Regions from separate parts of the Pseudomonas sp. NA-150 genome, predicted to be linked through region 1. Evidence: predicted binding sites of a transcription regulator. Region 1 holds the regulator's gene; each other region holds the start of a gene.
What was found. The regulator FliA, encoded in region 1, starts transcription of late flagellar genes. The targets are predictions, from matches to a motif close to CTAAAGTTTNNNNNNNNNNNGCCGNTAA.
Positions count from the first base shown of each region.

Region 2: ACF0H7_RS29785 (methyl-accepting chemotaxis protein) is a predicted target of FliA. The motif match lies at 1,835-1,862, and genes of this name have one in related genera.
Region 3: ACF0H7_RS10435 (methyl-accepting chemotaxis protein) is a predicted target of FliA. The motif match lies at 1,888-1,915, and genes of this name have one in related genera.
Region 4: ACF0H7_RS15015 (methyl-accepting chemotaxis protein) is a predicted target of FliA. The motif match lies at 1,654-1,681, and genes of this name have one in related genera.

Region 1 covers NZ_CP172305.1:4,766,035-4,770,582, reverse strand. Annotated here, with positions in the region: gene flhF (flagellar biosynthesis protein FlhF) at 1-1,282, shown strand, start outside; gene fleN (flagellar synthesis regulator FleN) at 1,398-2,231, shown strand; gene fliA (RNA polymerase sigma factor FliA) at 2,225-2,968, shown strand; gene ACF0H7_RS22510 (chemotaxis response regulator CheY) at 3,225-3,599, shown strand; gene ACF0H7_RS22505 (protein phosphatase CheZ) at 3,619-4,407, shown strand; gene ACF0H7_RS22500 (chemotaxis protein CheA) at 4,437-4,548, shown strand, end outside.
Region 2 covers NZ_CP172305.1:6,402,310-6,406,857, reverse strand. Annotated here, with positions in the region: gene gbcB (glycine-betaine demethylase subunit GbcB) at 1-71, shown strand, start outside; gene ACF0H7_RS29785 (methyl-accepting chemotaxis protein) at 176-1,801, opposite strand; gene ACF0H7_RS29780 (glutamine synthetase family protein) at 1,997-3,373, opposite strand; gene ACF0H7_RS29775 (gamma-glutamyl-gamma-aminobutyrate hydrolase family protein) at 3,652-4,431, shown strand; gene ACF0H7_RS29770 (glutamine synthetase family protein) at 4,472-4,548, shown strand, end outside.
Region 3 covers NZ_CP172305.1:2,176,424-2,180,971, reverse strand. Annotated here, with positions in the region: gene ACF0H7_RS10445 (beta-galactosidase) at 1-624, shown strand, start outside; gene ACF0H7_RS10440 (glycosyltransferase family 4 protein) at 637-1,854, shown strand; gene ACF0H7_RS10435 (methyl-accepting chemotaxis protein) at 1,982-3,574, shown strand; gene ACF0H7_RS10430 (OprD family porin) at 3,926-4,548, shown strand, end outside.
Region 4 covers NZ_CP172305.1:3,164,607-3,169,154, reverse strand. Annotated here, with positions in the region: gene ACF0H7_RS15030 (MmcQ/YjbR family DNA-binding protein) at 1-259, shown strand, start outside; gene ACF0H7_RS15025 (DUF1294 domain-containing protein) at 263-685, opposite strand; gene ACF0H7_RS15020 (undecaprenyl-diphosphate phosphatase) at 697-1,527, opposite strand; gene ACF0H7_RS15015 (methyl-accepting chemotaxis protein) at 1,786-3,420, shown strand; gene pnuC (nicotinamide riboside transporter PnuC) at 3,783-4,346, shown strand; gene ACF0H7_RS15005 (AAA family ATPase) at 4,343-4,548, shown strand, end outside.

The DNA.
Region 1 (4,548 bases):
GGTTCGCGATGAGTTGGGCGCCGATGCAGCCATCATTGGAAACCGGCGGATTGCCGGCGGCGTAGAGCTGACTGCTGCCCTGGATTACAAGCTTTCCGCGCTGGCGCCACGTGTGCCGAACATCGAGCTGGAAGACGAGCTGCGCAAGACTCAGTCGCGCATCGTCTCCGCACAAGCCGAATTGGGTACGCGTGGTGAAGGCGAGTCACTGATCAATCGTCAACTGTTCTCCGGCGCGTCGCTGAGCGCGGCCGATAACCATATCGAGCCGACCTTCGACGAACCGGCACGTCCAGCGCCTCAGGCGTCGTACACGGCCCCAGTTGAACCGACCATCGGCCTGCGTGCCTATGAGTCGATGCGCTCCGAATTGAACGGCCTGCGCGAATTGCTCGAAGTGCAGCTAGGCTCGCTGGCGTGGAACCAGTTGCAGGGCAGCCGGCCGCAACAAGCCAACCTATGGCGTCGTTTGCAACGCATTGGCCTGTCCGGTCCGCTGTCGCGCGATCTGCTGGCTATGATTGCTGATATTGAAGAGCCCCGTCAGGCGTGGCGCATGTTGTTGGCGCACCTGGCGCGGATGATCGTGACCCCTGACGTCGAGCCGCTGGAAGAAGGTGGCGTGATCGCCATGGTCGGTCCGGCGGGCATGGGCAAGACCACTACGCTGGCGAAGCTGGCCGCGCGGTATGTCTTGAAATACGGTCCGCAGAACATTGCACTGGTGAGCATGGACAGCTACCGCATCGGTGCTCAGGAGCAACTGAAAACCCTGGGCCGGATTCTCAATGTGTCAGTGACCCATATCGATCCGGGTCAATCATTGGGACAGGCGTTGGAACCCTTGTTGCGCAAGCGGGTGGTCTTGATCGACACCGCAGGCCTGCAAGCGAGCGACCCGGCACTGCGCATGCAGTTGGAAAGTCTTGCCGGGCGTGGGATCAAGGCGCGTAATTACCTGGTGCTGGCAACGACTAGCCAGAAGCAGGTTCTAACCGCCGCCTACCACAGCTATAAACGTTGTGGTCTGGCCGGCTGCATTCTTACCAAGCTGGATGAAACCGCCAGTCTGGGGGAAGTATTAAGTTTGGCCATAAGCCATGAATTACCGGTGGCTTACCTCACGGACGGGCCGCGAATTCCGGATGATTTGCACTTGCCGCGACGGCACCAACTGGTCAGTCGCGCGGTCAGTGTGCAAATGCAGGAAGAGCCTAGCGAGGAAGCTATGGCAGACATGTTCGCGGATCTTTATCACAACCCTAACAAGCGGGTTGGGTAAGGCATGACATTGGAATGTACCTACATCACGAACTGTGGGGCGCTGTTCACACAACCAGCACCCCTGCATTCAGTAATGTGGCCTCGGTCTAAGCAACACAAGGTAAAGAAATAACATGGGCAGCATGCATCCCGTACAGGTTATCGCAGTGACTGGCGGCAAAGGTGGCGTCGGTAAGACTAACGTGTCAGTGAACCTCTCGCTGGCACTGGCTGAGCTCGGCCGGCGCGTCATGTTGCTGGATGCCGATCTGGGTCTGGCAAATGTCGATGTCCTGCTGGGACTGACCCCGAAACGCACCCTGGCAGACGTCATCGAAGGGCGTTGCGAGCTGCGTGACGTCTTGCTTCAGGGGCCAGGCGGCATTCGTATCGTACCGGCGGCCTCGGGCACGCAGAGCATGGTTCACCTGACACCGGCGCAACACGCCGGGCTGATTCAGGCGTTCAGTGACATCGGCGACAACCTCGACGTACTGGTGATCGACACCGCTGCAGGTATTGGTGACTCGGTAGTCAGTTTTGTCCGCGCCGCCCAGGAAGTGCTGCTGGTGGTCTGCGACGAACCGACCTCGATCACCGATGCCTACGCCCTGATCAAATTGCTCAACCGCGATTACGGCATGAACCGCTTCCGCGTGCTCGCCAACATGGCGCAGAGCCCGCAGGAAGGCCGCAACCTGTTCGCCAAGCTGACCAAGGTCACCGACCGCTTCCTCGACGTCGCCCTGCAATACGTGGGTGCTGTGCCGTACGACGAATGCGTGCGCAAGGCCGTACAGAAACAACGTGCGGTGTATGAAGCGTTTCCGCGCTCCAAGTGCGCCCTTGCGTTCAAGGCCATTGCGCAGAAAGTCGACACCTGGCCGTTGCCGGCGAACCCGCGTGGGCACCTGGAATTTTTCGTAGAGCGACTCGTACATCAGACGAGTGCAGGACCCGTATCATGACCGCCAGCGGCTACCGCATGTACAGCAAGTCATCCAAAGACTCCCAGTACGAGCTGATCGAGCGCTATGCGCCGCTGGTCAAACGCATTGCCTATCACTTGCTGGCGCGTTTGCCGGCGAGCGTACAGGTCGAGGATCTGATCCAGGCCGGCATGATCGGCTTGCTCGAGGTATCGACCAAATACGACGCCACCAAAGGCGCCAGTTTTGAGACCTACGCCGGGATTCGTATCCGTGGCGCCATGCTCGATGAAGTGCGCAAGGGCGATTGGGCCCCGCGTTCGGTGCATCGAAATACGCGCATGGTGAGCGACGCGATTCGGGCAATTGAATCTAAAACGGGTCGTGACGCTAAAGATCACGAAGTTGCGGCCGAACTCCAGTTAAGTCTCGATGATTATTACGGGATTTTGAACGACACCTTGGGCAGTCGCTTATTCAGTTTTGACGACCTGTTGCAGGACGGCGAACACGAAGGGCTGCATGAGGATGGCGCAAGCGCTCAGCTTGAGCCGTCGCGGGACCTTGAAGATGAACGCTTCCAGGCCGCGTTAGCCGATGCGATAGCCAATTTGCCAGAGCGTGAGCGACTGGTGTTGGCGCTGTACTACGACGAAGAGCTGAACCTCAAGGAAATCGGTGAAGTATTGGGGGTCAGCGAGTCTCGGGTCAGCCAGTTACACAGCCAGTGCGCAGCTCGTTTGCGAGGGCGTTTGGGGGAGTGGCGAGCGCGTTGACAGGCCATGTGTGACCCTTGGTGGTCGCAGGTTGTCTGTAAGCCGGCTGTGCAAAGCGTTACGAGCGAAGAACAAGACTAGGCAGGAGCCGGTCAGTCAGGGCCTTGTGGCCTGCTGTGCCTGTTTTCCGATCTGTTGATTACCAAGCCCGTCATCGTTTCGTGCAGCCATTGCGTGCTGTGCCCGTTTTGATTGAACAGCGTATTCAGGTGCTGGATACGTTAAAGACTGCTTGGAGGTCGAATTGGACAAGAACATGAAAATCCTCATCGTTGATGACTTCTCAACGATGCGGCGGATCATTAAAAACCTGTTGCGTGACCTGGGGTTCACCAACACCGCGGAAGCAGATGACGGGACAACCGCGCTGCCGATGCTGCAAAGCGGCAGCTTCGACTTTCTGGTGACCGACTGGAACATGCCTGGCATGTCCGGCATCGACTTGCTGCGCCACGTGCGTGCCGATGAGCGCCTCAAGCACCTGCCGGTGTTGATGGTGACGGCCGAAGCCAAGCGTGATCAGATCATTGAGGCCGCTCAGGCCGGTGTGAACGGTTACGTGGTCAAGCCCTTCACAGCCCAAGTGCTGAAAGAAAAGATCGAAAAGATCTTCGAGCGCGTCAATAGCTGATGTTTGCCGCGAGGGCTCTATGGAGCAGAACGAATCGTCAATGGGCGACTTTGAGTCGACCCTGAAAAAACACGCACAGGAATTGGTCCAGAGCCTTGAAAAAGGCAGGTTTGGCGATGCTGTGCAACTCATCCATGAGCTGAATCAGACTCGTGACCGTGGCCTGTATCAGGAAGTCGGCAAATTGACCCGCGAGTTGCACAGCGCGATCGTCAATTTCCAGATCGACCCGAACATGCCACAGGCCGAGGAAGTCTCGCAGATCACCGACGCCACCGAACGCCTGTCATACGTGGTCAGGCTGACCGAGAATGCGGCCAACCGGACCATGGATCTGGTTGAGCAAAGCACGCCCTTGGTCACGGGGCTCAACACTGACGCTGCTGCCTTGAGTGCCGATTGGGGACGCTTCATGCGTCGCGAAGTCGGTGCCGAAGAGTTCCGCGAGCTGGCGCGCCGTGTCGAAGGTTTCCTGGCGCGCAGCGAAACGGAAACCAAGCTGGTGTCGACCAATCTCAACGATATTCTGTTGGCGCAGGATTACCAGGACCTCACCGGTCAGGTGATCAAGCGCGTGACCAAAATGGTCGCGGAAGTGGAGTCAAACCTGCTCAAACTGGTGCTGATGGCCAGCCAGGTCGATCGCTTTGCCGGGATCGAGCATGACCATCAATCGATCCGCACAGAACAAGATCAAGAAAAAAATCTGGCACAGGGTGAAGGTCCGCAGATTCATGCCGATAAGCGTGAAGACGTCGTATCCGGACAGGATGATGTTGACGATCTGTTATCCAGCCTGGGCTTCTAGGTCGATTTGAAATTTTAGGGAGCACCCCAATGAGCTTCGGCGCCGATGAAGAAATCCTTCAGGATTTCCTGGTAGAGGCCGGCGAGATTCTCGAGCAATTGTCCGAGCAGCTGGTCGAGCTGGAAAGCCGACCTGATGACG
Region 2 (4,548 bases), 1.6 Mb from region 1:
AGGACGAAGCCGAGGGCTACATCCTGTCGTGCTGCAGCGTACCGAAGGGTGATGTGCGGATCGATTTCTAAACCGCGCAGCATTCATCGCGAGCAAGCCCGCTCCTACAGGTTTATTGCGTCCTTGTAGGAGCGGGCTTGCCCGCGATGGCGGAGTGTCAGGCACTCCACCTCAATTACAAATGAAACCGCGAAACCAGGTTATTCAGGTCCAACGCCAGGCGTGACAGCTCACCGCTGGCGGCGCTGGTCTGATCGGCGCCGGTCGATGACTGCACTGACAAATCGCGAATATTCCCCAGGTTGCGATCCACTTCGCGGGCCACTTGTGCCTGTTCTTCCGCCGCGCTGGCGATCACCAGGTTGCGTTGGTTGATCTCGATGATCGCCGCGTTGATCGCTTCCAGTGCCCGGCCAGCGCCCTTGGTGATATCGAGTGTCGACGCCACGCCTGAAGAGCTGTTGCTGATCGAGGCCACCGCTGATTCGGCGCTGGTCTGGATGTTGCCAACCATGCGTTCGATTTCGCTGGTCGACTGCTGTGTGCGATGGGCCAGTGCGCGAACTTCGTCGGCCACCACGGCAAAACCACGCCCGGCTTCCCCGGCACGCGCCGCTTCGATGGCGGCGTTGAGCGCCAGCAGGTTGGTCTGGTCGGCCAGGCCGCGAATCACGTCCAGCACCTTGCCGATGTCCCGCGAGTCATCCGCCAGCTTGCTGATAACGGTTGACATGCCTTGCACGTCGGTGGTCATGGACTCCATGGCGCTGAGATTTTTTTGCACCAGTTCGCGACCTTCGCCGGCCGAGGCGGTCGCTTCTTTCGAGGCGTCGGAGGTGCTCACCGCGTTGCGTGCGACTTCTTCCACAGCGGTGGTCATCTGATTCACGGCGGTCGCCGCCTGCTCGATTTCCTGATTTTGCTGCTGCAAGCCGCGAGCGCTTTCTTCAGTGACCGCGTTCAGCTCTTCAGCGGCAGACGCGAGCTGCGTGGCGGAGCCGGAAATCCGTTGCAGGGTATCGCGCAGTTTTTCCTGCATCTTCTGCATGGCTGCCAGCAGTCGACCGGCTTCATCACGGCTGGTGATCTTGATCGGATGGGTCAGGTTGCCCTCAGCGATGTCTTCCGCCGCGGCCAGTGCTTCAGCCAAGGGTTGCGTGATGCTGGTGGTCAGCAGCCACGCAAACAATACGGTCAGCGCGGTGGCGATCACCAGCAGTGCGACCACCATCTTGAATGCCCAGGAATACTGGCTGGCGGACTGCTTGTTGGTCTCACCGGTCTGGCGGTCGTTGATTTCGATCAGCTTGCTCAGTACCTGGTTAATCTCGTCGGAATTCGCCAGCAGATCGGTGTTGATCAGATCCCGCAATTGATCGATCTGGTTCGCCTTTGACAGCGCTGCCATTTTATTTTCAAGCTGGTGATAGGCCGCCAGTTTCTGCACGTATTGATCGTAGGTCGCACGCTCTTCCGGGCTTTGAATCAATTTTTCGTAGATGTCCTGTGCCGCGCGGATTTGCTCGTTGCGCTGTTTGAACAGTTCGAGGGTTTTGTCTTCGACGCCCGGCTCACGGTTGAGCAGCAAGCGGAACGAGAGGGTGCGCTGGCGATAGGAGATTTTCACCATCTCGCTCAGGCTTTTGAAACTGGGAACGCTGGAATTTTCGATATCGACGGCGGCTGAGCGGATATCGCTCATCTGGGTCAGCGCGCAGATGCCGAGGATCAGCATCAGGCCCCCGATCAAGGCAAATCCGAGGAACGCGCGCGAAGCGATATTCATATTACGGAGTGACATGGGATATTCCAGGCAATGATTCTTATGTAATGCCTATCGGTCGAAAACCCTAAGTCTTGAGGGGCGCGGTAGCATTTTGACGTAAAAAATATGGCGCATGGCCATTATTGCGATTTCACTACAAAATCGTCTGCGAAGAGGCAAAAAAAACGCCGCGAACCTTTCGGTCAGCGGCGTTCTTTTTACTGCACACCATCAAACCGTGTGCAGGTACCAGTTGTATTCAAGGTCGGAGATGGAGTGTTCGAACTCTTCCAGCTCGCTTTCCTTGCAGGCGACGAAGATATCGATGTATTTCGGGTCGATATAGCGCGCCATGATTTCACTGTCGTCCAGCTCGCGCAGGGCATCGCGCAGGTTGTTCGGCAGGCTTTGTTCGTTTTGCTCGTAGGAGTTGCCTTCGACCGGGGCGTTTGGCTCGACCTTGTTGGTCAGGCCGTGGTGCACGCCTGCAAGCACGGAGGCCAGCAGCAGGTATGGGTTGGCATCGGCACCGGCGACCCGGTGTTCGATACGTACGGCATCGGGCGTGCCGGTTGGAACGCGCAAGGCGACCGTCCGGTTGTCCAGGCCCCAGCACGGCGAGTTCGGCACGTAGAACTGTGAGCCGAAACGACGGTAGGAGTTTACGTTAGGGCACAGGAACGCCATTGAAGCCGGTAGGGTCTCGAGCACACCGCCGATCGCATGACGTAATGCGGCGTTCTGCTCGGGATCCTCGCTGGTGAAGATGTTCTTGCCATCGCGATCGAGGATCGAGATGTGGACGTGCAGACCGTTACCCGCCTGGCCCGGATAGGGTTTGGCCATAAAGGTCGAATCCATCTCGTGGTCGTAGGCGATGTTCTTGATCAGACGCTTGAGCAGTACCGCGTAGTCGCAGGCCTTGATCGGGTCGGCAACGTGGTGCAGGTTGACTTCAAACTGCGCCGGGGCACTTTCCTTGACGATGGCGTCTGCCGGGATGCCTTGTTCCTTGGCACCTTCCAGAACGTCCTGGAGGCAGTCGACATATTCGTCGAGGTCGTCGATCAGGTAGACCTGAGTCGAGTGAGGGCGTTTGCCGGAAATCGGCGAGCGCGGAGGTTGTGGGCGACCGTTCACGTTCTCCTGATCGATCAGGTAGAACTCCAGTTCGAATGCGGCACAAATAGTCAGGCCCAATTCATCGAACTTGGCGACGACCTGGCGCAGTACTTCGCGTGGGTCGGCAAAGAAGGGTGTGCCTTCGAGTTCGTGCATGGTCATCAGCAGTTGCGCGGTTGGGCGCTTTTGCCAAGGCTCATTGCACAGGGTGCCAGGGATCGGATAACAGATTCGGTCAGCATCACCGATGTCCAGACCCAGACCGGTGCTTTCCACCGTCGAGCCATTGATATCCAGGGCAAATAAAGAGGCAGGCAGATTGATGCCTTTCTCGTAAACCTTATGGAGGCTGGTGCGCTCGATGCGCTTGCCGCGCACCACACCATTCATATCTGCAATCAGAAGGTCAACGTACAGAACCTCAGGATGTTCCTTAAGGAACGCGTTCGCTTCGTTAAGCTGAACGGCACGCGGGGGTACCGACATGATGCAACACCTTTGTTGTTAAAAATATCAATCAACAAGCTTTACGGGATCCAGTCAATCCGAAAGCCATGATGAAGTCAATAGAGCCGTTTTTTGCCTTATAAAAGCGCATAAATGCCATTTTTGCGGCAATTTAGGGCAAAAAACACACTTTGGAGGGCCGGTGATCTGCGGGCTTGAGCAGGCTGTGTTCTATTTTTTACGGGGGTGTTGTGTAAAAAAATGAACAAGGCTAAGCTCGAACGCAACCCATAACAGCAATAATACCGGGGGGTCTCATGTCTCGCCTGCCGTTAATCGGCGTGACCGCCTGCACCAGGCAGATCGGTCTGCACAGCTACCACACCAGCAGTGACAAGTACGTCCGTGCCGTTTCCATCGCTGCCAAGGGGCTGCCGCTGATTCTGCCGTCACTGGCAGAATTAATTGACACCGACGACCTGCTTGCCAGTGTGGACGGGCTCTTGTTTACCGGCTCGCCCTCCAATGTCGAACCTTATCACTATAGCGGGCCAGCCAGTGCTCCGGGCACTGCGCATGATCCTGCGCGCGACCACACCACCTTACCGCTAATTCGTGCTGCCGTGGCGGCCGGCGTGCCTATTCTCGGGATTTGTCGCGGGTTTCAGGAAATCAACGTCGCGTTCGGCGGCAGCCTGCACCAGCGCGTTCACGAAGTTGGAACCTTCATGGATCATCGTGAAGAACAAAATGAACCCGTCGAAGTCCAGTACGCGCCTCGCCATGCCCTGCATGTGCAGCCTGGTGGCGTGCTGTCGAGCCTCGGGCTGCCGAGCGAAATTCGCGTCAATTCAATTCACGGCCAGGGCATCGACCGCCTGGCGCCGGGCCTGCGCGTCGAGGCGCTGGCCCCGGATGGACTGGTCGAGGCCATTTCAGTCAACCAGGCTGGCGCAGGATTTGCGTTGGGCGTGCAGTGGCACCCCGAGTGGCAAGTGGCTTCCAACCCGCATTACCTGGCCATCTTCCAGGCCTTTGGCGATGCGTGTCGAAAACGGGCAACACAACGCGACGCAGCCGCGTCAAAAAGCGCCTGAACCCCAAAAGGGGCAAGGGCTATTACCTCCTGAGGTATTTATGAGTACCAACCTCGACCAGCTCACCGATTGGTTGAAAGAGCACAAGATCACTGAAGTCGAATGCATGATCAGCGA
Region 3 (4,548 bases), 2.6 Mb from region 1:
TACCATCCCTACTCCGAATTCCCCGAAGGCGACACGCTCACCGACGGTGACTTCCTGACCCGCGCCACCTTTATCAACAGCGCCCTGCATGCCAAAGGGGTCAAACAGGTGTGGGCCACCGAGTGGGGCTGGTCGAGCTACACCGGTACTCAGGACATGCAGCATGTGATCGGTGCCGATGGCCAGGCCGACTACGTTCTGCGCCGCCTGGCGCTGATGAGTGCGATGGATTACCAACGCATTTTCCTGTTCAACCTCAGCGACATGGACACCCACACCACGCCCCGTGACCAGTTCTATGGCCTGCTGGATTTTCAGGGCAATCCAAAACCGGCCTACACCGCGCTGCGCAACTTCCTGACCATCACCGGGCCTCGTCTGTCGCCGACCGATGCGCCCGTGATGAACACGCCGCCCAGCGACCTGTTTGCGATTCCCTGGAACCGCGCCGACGGTGTGCACCTGTTGATGTTCTGGAGCGCCAGTAGCAGCAGCCTGCAGTTGCCCGGAATCAAATCCGCCGCGTTACTGGACCCGCTGGTGGGCACACGAACCGTATTGAGCGACCCCAAGGGGATTTCCGCACCATCGAAATCGAGCTTGCAAATCCTGATCTGGCGATAAGAGGCATCAGTCATGCGCATTCTCTGGACATTGCCTTATCTGCCCTGGCCCACCACCAGTGGCGGCAAGACGCGACAGTACCATCTGTTATCCAGCCTGGCCGCGCGTGGCCACCGGATTACCCTGCTGGTGCAGTCGAAAACCGAACTCGACGAGGCAACCCGCGCCGCACTGGAGCCCTGGCTGGAACGCCTGATCGTGCTCCCGCGACGCCCGTTGCGCAGCCTGAAAACCCTGCTCACGGTCGCCTTGGCTCCGACGCCGATGCTGGCCAGCATCAACGGCTACGCCCCCCACTTGCAGCAAACATTCGAAGCCCTGCTCGAAGAGCCGTGGGACGCGATCCAGATCGAGCACAGCTACAGTTTTCAGCCGTTTGAACAGCCGCTGCGCCGCGCCGGACTGCCGTTCCTGTTGACCGAACATAACGTCGAATCGGCCTTGGGCGCCGCCAGTTATGATCGCTTGCCCGCCTGGCTGAAGCCATTCGCCACCTACGATCAACGGCGTTACCGGCGCTGGGAACGCCGAGTCTTCCAGCAAACCTCGGAATTGGTCGCGGTGACCGAGGACGATGCGAAAAATCTAGCGCGCCTCAGCGAAAAAGCCACCGCTGTGGTGGTCAATGGCGTGGACTGCACTTACTACGCCGGCGTGCGGCCTGACCTTCACAGCAAGCGCCTGCTGTTCATCGGCAACTACGAATACAGCCCGAACCTGGACACCGTCGAATGGGCCCTCGACGCAATTCTGCCGCATCTGTGGCAACTCGATCCCGACGTGCGATTCGCCATCTGCGGCTATGCCCTGCCGCCTACATGGCGTCAACGCTGGCCGGACCCACGGATCGAATGGCAAGGCTTCGTCCCCGATTTGCGCGCGTTGCAAAGCACCGCAGCGGTGTTCTTTGCTCCGCTGCGCCAGGGCGGTGGCTCCAAGCTTAAAGTGCTGGAAGCCATGGCCGCCGGCTTGCCGGTGGTGACTACCGGGCAAGGCAGCTCCGGGTTGCGGGTGGTCAACGGCGAACACTTTCTTGGCAGCGAAGACCCTGCCGAACTGGCGCGGATTCTGGCCCAGGTCCTGACCCAACCAGCGCGTCTCGAGCAATTGGGCGAAGCCGGACGGGCCTACGTCAGGGCCGAACATGATTGGGCTGTGGCGGCTGCGCAACTCGAAGGGGTTTACAGCCGACTGCAACCGGCAAAAGAAGGCGTCGCAGCCCTCACTTGAATAAATAGTTCAGGCATTTGCCTCGCGGACTGCGTTTAGTTAGTCTGACTATTGCTGATAAGGCGTTTAGCCAGTATCTGTCCAGGGAGGAAATGCCGTGAAATCATTATTGGGTTCCGTCAAAGGAATGTTGCTGCTGCTGGTCATCGCTTGCAGCCTGGGTTTCGGCGCGATCTTCATCGGCGGCGTCACCGCATTCGGGCAAATGGACCGCGCCGCGATTGAGATGGGCCAGGGCAAAGACGTGGTCGCCGACATCCTTCCACCGCCGCTGTACGTCATTGAAGCCCACCTCACCGTTTACCAACTGATGAACAACGGCATCGCGGTCGCCGACGGCCTCAGCAAGCTTCATCAACTGCGCGCCGACTTCGACACGCGCAATGCCTACTGGCTCAAATCCAACCTTGACCAGACGGTAAAAAACAGCCTGCTGGGCGCGCAGAAACAGGCCTCGGACGCCTACTTCAGCGCCCTGGAAAAACACTTCATACCTGCGCTGCAACAAGGCGATCAAGTCGCCATCGGCAAGGCCTTCGGCGAATTGAAAGCCGCCTACGATCAACATCGCCTCGGCGTCGACAACACCGTGCAAGTGGCCAACGCCTACGCCGATGCGCAACTGCTGGAGATGAGCAACACCTCCGGCAATGCTCGTTGGCTGTTGGGCCTGGTCGGTGGTTTGAGCACGCTGGTGGCCTGGATGATCTACACCTTCGTTGCCCGCCGGATCAAAACCATGCTGGGTGCCGAACCCGCCGAATTGCGCCAGGAAATGGCCCGCTTTGCCTCGGGCGATCTGCGCACCGCTGAGCGTCCGCCGATTGCCGGCAGCGTGCTGGCCGGCCTGGCGGAAGCCCGGGAGCGTATTCGTGGGCTGGTGGCCGATACCGCGGCCGGTGCGGAGTCAGTGGACGTGCAAGTGAGCAGTGTCAGCGTCGCCCTCGAACAACTGAAGGCTAACTCGATTCGTCTGGCCGACTCGGCGTTGACCACCGGCAGCGCCATGGAGCAGATCTCCAGCACCATTGCGCACATCGCCAAACAAGCGATTGCCGCGCAAACCTCGGTAGGCGAAGCCGACGATCAGGCGCGAGCCGGTGACAGCGCGCGCCTTGAGAGCCTGGAAAGCGTGCAGCGTCTGGCCACCGCCAGTCGCGAAACGCAATCCTCGGTCACCGACCTCGGGGCGCAATCGAACAAGGTCAGTGGCATCGTGCAGACCATCCGCGAAATCGCCGGGCAAACCAACCTGCTGGCCCTCAACGCCGCCATTGAAGCCGCACGCGCCGGCGAGCAAGGCCGAGGCTTTGCCGTGGTCGCCGAAGAAGTGCGTCGCCTGGCCGAGCGCACCACCACCGCCACCGCAGAGATCGAGGGGCTGATCGAGAGCATTCGTCGCAGCATCGAAGGTGCGGTGCAATCGATCCAGCGCAGCGCTGGTGATGTCGACCTGGGCATTGAAACGGTGGTTGCGGCTGGACAATCATTGATCGGGATTCAGGACCGGATTGCCGTGGCGACACACTCGATGCTCAACATCGTTACCGCCACCCTGGAGGTTACCAACGCCTCGCGCCAGGTGACTGCCAGCATGGAAGAAGTCGGCCAACTGGCCGAGGCCGGCAACCGATCCGCCGCCACCACCGCAGGTGCGGGCGAAGTGCTGCAGAACGTCTCGCAAAGCCTGCGCTCGGCGTTGAAGGCATTTGCGTTTTAACCTTGGTCTTCTACAGGCTGTGTAGGAGCTAACGTGTTAACGAGTGGCCTAACGTGGTGTTTCAGGTACACCGCCTCGCAAACACGTTCGCTCCTACAGACTTCCAGCGCTCATAATTAAACATTCTCTTACAAACAATAAACCTCATTTAAACATCATCTCGCTACACTCCCGCGCGGTTATTTTTAAGCACTACGTTTTGACTTGCTTATTAATCCGCCAGCAATAGTTCTGAAACATCCTGAAAAACAACAGCAAACAAACGCACTGTACTTATTCGTACGGGCGCACTTCAGGTATTCGTTTCAGCACCAGGAAACTATAAAAACAGATTCGCCAGGGAGTAGTACATTGAAAAAATCCACACTGACGTTGGCCATCACCGTCGGCGTCATGGCGCAACACGCCAACGCCGCCGGCTTCGTCGAAGACAGCACTGCCACACTGAAACTGCGCAACTTCTACATCAATACCGATAACCGCGACTCCGCTACCGCCGCGCAGAAAGCTGCCAACCAGAACTATCAAGCGGAATGGGGTCAAGGCTTCCAGCTCGACTTCACCTCCGGTTACACCCAAGGCGCCGTGGGCTTTGGCGTCGATGCCATCGGCTTGCTGGGCGTACGCCTGGACTCCAGCGGCGGCAAGCACGGCAACCCGACCGGCAATGCTTATGCCGGCACTGTGTTCCCCAGTGATGGTGATCATGCGGTCGATGACTTCTCCAGCCTGGGTGTCACCGCCAAGGCAAAAATATCCAAGACTGAACTGAAGCTCGGGACCTTGATGCCGAAAAACCCGGTCATCGTATCCAACGACGGTCGTCTATTGCCGCAAACCTGGCAAGGCGGCCAACTTACCTCGGGCGATATCAAGGACCTGTCGTTAGTGGTGGGCCAGATCGAACAGGTCAAAGGCCGTAACTCCAGCAACAACGAAAACCTGTCGATTGCCGGTGCCAATGGCGGCGCCAA
Region 4 (4,548 bases), 1.6 Mb from region 1:
GATCGCCGAGACGAAAATGTTTGCCGTGCTGGACCTGGCGGGCGCCGGATTGTCCTTTAAAGTCGCCGCTGATTTGTTTCTGGGTTACGTCGACCGTCCCGGCATTCGACCCGCACCCTACCTCGCACGAGCCCACTGGATCAGCATCGAACCGCCCTACCCGCTGAGTGGCGAAGAGTTGCAGGATCTGCTGACCCGCTCGCATCAGTTGGTCGTCGGCAAGTTACCGAAGATCCGCCAGATTGGCTTGAAGCTCTGACATTCAGTAAAGATGCCGCGACAGGAATCGACCACCCATCAGCAGTCGGTCGATCCAGAACACCTGGTGCAGCACAACGATCAGCCAGAACACCACTTGATAGGACACCTTGCGGGTTTTATGCCGCAAGCTTTGCTGTGCAAGCAAGGCACCTGGCCAGCCACCCAGCAGTTCGGCGCCGTGCAGGAGTTTTTCCGGCGTCCGCCAACCGGCCGTGAGTGCTTGACGTTTATCCCGCCAATAAAGGAAGAAGGTCAGCGCGCTCATGACGGCGTAAGCCTCGGCCGGCAGCGCCGACACCCCGCGAGCCAGCAGCGACAGTGCGCCGAACAACGGCAAGGCGCACACGACCACGAATACACACAGCTTCAATCGTAAATGTTGCACCGGCGACTGCCTGCGCCGTGGTTGTGCGCGCTGCTCCATCAATCCCGTCCTTACGCCGTCACCGCCGCCCAATTGATCCAGCCAAACTTCCAGGTTGCCAGAATCAGCAAACCGAAGACGATTCGATACCAGGCGAACAGCGCGTAACTGTGGCTGGCAATAAACTTGAGCAGCCCCCGGACCGCGATCATCGCGAAGATGAATGAGACGACAAAACCGATGGCAATCACCGGAAGGTCATCGTGCTGGAACATATGCCGGTATTTATATCCGGAATACAGTGCTGCCCCGACCATGGTCGGCATCGCCAGGAAAAACGAAAATTCGGTGGCGGCCTTGCGCGACATGCCAAATACCAGACCACTGATAATGGTGGCGCCGGATCGCGAAGTCCCCGGAATCATCGCCAGGCATTGCGCACAGCCGATTTTAAAGGCATCGACCCACGTCATCTCGTCCACAGTGTCGGCATGGACTGTGTGTTGACGGCGTTCCGCCCACAACATGATCAACCCGCCGATCACCAGGGCGGTGGCCACGGTAATCGGATTAAACAGATATTCGTGAATCAGGTCCGCGAACAACACCCCGAGTACCACGGCTGGTAATACGGCGATGATCAGATTGACAGTGAATTTTTGCGCGCTGGGTTGCGAAGGCAAGCCAACGACAACGTCGAGAATTTTGCGACGAAACTCCCAGACCACGGCCAGAATAGCGCCCAGCTGGATAATGATATTGAACACCATGGCCCGTTCGCCGCCAAAGCCGATCAAGTCCGCAACGATGATCTGATGCCCGGTGCTGGAGATGGGCAAAAACTCCGTCAATCCTTCCACTACCCCAAGTATCGCTGCCTGCGTGGCCGTCCAAAGATCCATCATTCCCCCATGAAGCGCTGCGCGTGACAGGCCCCTTTAATAATGTTTAAAGCGATTACGTGCGAGACGTCTGACAAGCGTCAGGCGAGAATTATCGACATGGACCAGTGAAAAAGCTGTTATCTGCTCACGTTTGCCGAAAAAGCGCCGAAAGCCTATCAGACAGAATGAGTTACCGCTCTAGCGCAAACATTCTGAAACATGTTGTGATGGGATCAGCTGACAAAACAAAAATAAAAGCAGAATGGAGTAGCGTTTATGAATAGCTTGCGCAGTGTGTCGATCAGCCGGCGTTTGTGGTTGATCCTGGTCGTTTCTGTGCTGATGCTGTTCACCTTGGGCATGCTGATGCTCAAGCAGATCCACAGCGACCTGTACATGGGTAAAACGGAAAAAACCCACCAGTTAGTGGACACCGCCAGCGGCATTCTGGGCTGGTTTCACGATCAGGAAACCGCCGGCAAGCTCACCCGCGAACAAGCGCAGCAGCAGGCTCTCGCCACTGTACGCGGCCTGCGCTATAACCAGACTGACTACTTCTGGATCAACGATTTGCGCCCGGTGATGATCATGCACCCGGCCAATCAAAAACTTGAAGGCCAGGACCTTTCGGCGATCAAAGACCCCGACGGCATTTTCGTGTTTAACGAAATGGTTGCCATCGCCAAAAGCAAGGGTGCTGGCCCGCTGAATTACCGTTGGCCAAAACCAGGCTCCAATGAGCCTGTCGAAAAAACCTCCTACGTGAAACTGTTTGAGCCCTGGGGCTGGGTACTGGGCTCTGGCGTCTACGTCGATGACGTGCAGAATGAGTTCTACGCCCAGGTCTGGAAAGCCTCGCTGGCCGGCGCCAGCATTGCTTTGATTCTGATGCTGCTGGTGATAATGATTTCCCGCAGCATCGTCCGCCCTTTGCAGGACACCGTCGACGCCATGGCCAATATCGCCAGTGGCGACAGCGATTTGACCCGGACCCTGAGCACCCAGGGTCGAGACGAAGTGACGTTGCTGGCTACCCACTTCAATGCCTTCACCCGCAAAATGCAGGACATGATTCGCCAATTGCTGGAAGCCGCCGCCGCACTGGGCCAAGCGTCCACTGACCTGGGCAATAACGCCACTCAGGCGCAGCGCCACAGCCAGCAACAGTCGCAGCAAATGGAATTGGTGGCCACCGCCATCAACGAAGTGACTTATGGCGTGCAAGACGTGGCGAAGAACGCCGAACAAGCCGCCAGCGAGATGCGCGACGCCGAAGACAAGGCGCGGCAGGGGCAAGTCAGCATCGACAGTAGTTTGCGGCAGATTGACCAGCTGTCCAGCACCATCAACCAGGCCGTGACCGTGATCCAGACCCTGTCCACGGAGAGCACTCAGATTGGCAGCGTGTTGGAGGTGATTCGCTCGATTGCCGACCAGACCAACCTGCTGGCCTTGAACGCGGCCATCGAAGCGGCCCGCGCTGGCGAACAGGGACGGGGTTTTGCCGTGGTGGCTGATGAGGTAAGGCTGCTGGCCCAGCGCACGCAACAATCCACGGCGGAAATCCAGAAGATGATCGAACGCCTGCAAGGCCACTCCGACGCGGCGGTCAAGGTCATTGGTGACAGCAGCAGCGCCTCGCAATTGACCATTACCCAGGCCACTCAGGCCGGTGACAGCCTGAATGCCATCGCCCAGGCCCTGCGCAACCTCAACGGGTTAAACGCTTCGATCGCCAGCGCCACCCTGCAACAGGCGCACGTGGTCGAAGACATCAACCAGAACGTGACCCACGCCGCCAGCCTTTCGCAAGACACCGCCCATGCCGCCGAACGCTCCAGCGAAGCCAGCGTGCATCTGCGTCAGCTCAGTGATCGTTTGAATGGGCTGCTGGGGCAATTTCGGGTCTAGCGCCATCCATTAAATCGCCTTCGCCAACAAGTTGACTCCCACACGGATCCAGGCCTGATGCAAAATCTGGTCAGCTGGAGCCCTGTGGGAGATTCTATGTTCTCGCGCAACACACAATCTCTGTAGGCGCTGCCGAAGGCTGCGATCAACGGTCATCGCGAAGGTCGTTCCGACCTTATCGCAGCCTTCGGCAGCTCCTACAAAATGGGGGCAACCCTAAGTTTTTGTCTAACCACAAATCCCTGTGGGACTAACTTGTTGGCGAATAGCCGTTACGCAATCGATCAGCCATCCACCCCATGCCCTCTCCCCGGAAAACGCTTACAATCGCCCCCCGTTTTTGTCGTCGCCAAGGAGTTTCAATGTCAGGGCTTGAGCTGTTCGCGGCTACGCTGGGCGTGATTGCCGTGTGGCTGACCGTCAAGCAGAACCCTTGGTGCTGGCCGATCGGCCTGGTCATGGTGTTGCTGTACACCTGGGTTTTTTACGGCGTGAAGCTGTATTCGGACATGTTGCTGCAAGGGGTCTACGCAGTGTTGCAAGTGTACGGCTGGTGGCAATGGACGCGGCGCGGCCAGGCGCAACACACCCGGGTGGTGACCTATCTGGCCACGGCGCCGTTGCTGCTCGGCCTGTTGGCAGGTGCGGCGCTTAGTCTGGCCTTGGGCGCCGCCATGGCCCACTTCACCGATGCGGCACAGCCCTGGCTGGACGCCGCCCTGACCGGCTTCAGCCTGGTGGCGCAAATGTGGATGGCGCAAAAGCGCGCGCAGTGCTGGCTGTTGTGGATCGTGCTGGACGTGATTTTCGTCAGCCTCTTCATCTATAAAGAGCTGTACCTGACCGCCACCCTTTACGCGCTGTTCGCCCTGATCGCCGTGCAGGGCTGGCGCGAGTGGCATCGCGAACTGGCTGCTTGCCGATGAAAGTGGTTGTGCTGACTGGCCCCGAATCCAGTGGCAAAAGCCGCTTGACTGCGCACTTGCTGGCGCATTTTGGCGGTGAGGCGGTGGGCGAATATGTTCGTCATTTCATCGATCAGCAGGCCCGCGATACCTGTTACGCCGACATCCCGCTGATCGCCGAAGGTCAGTTGCGCTGGGAAGATGCGGCTCGGGCGCGACAACC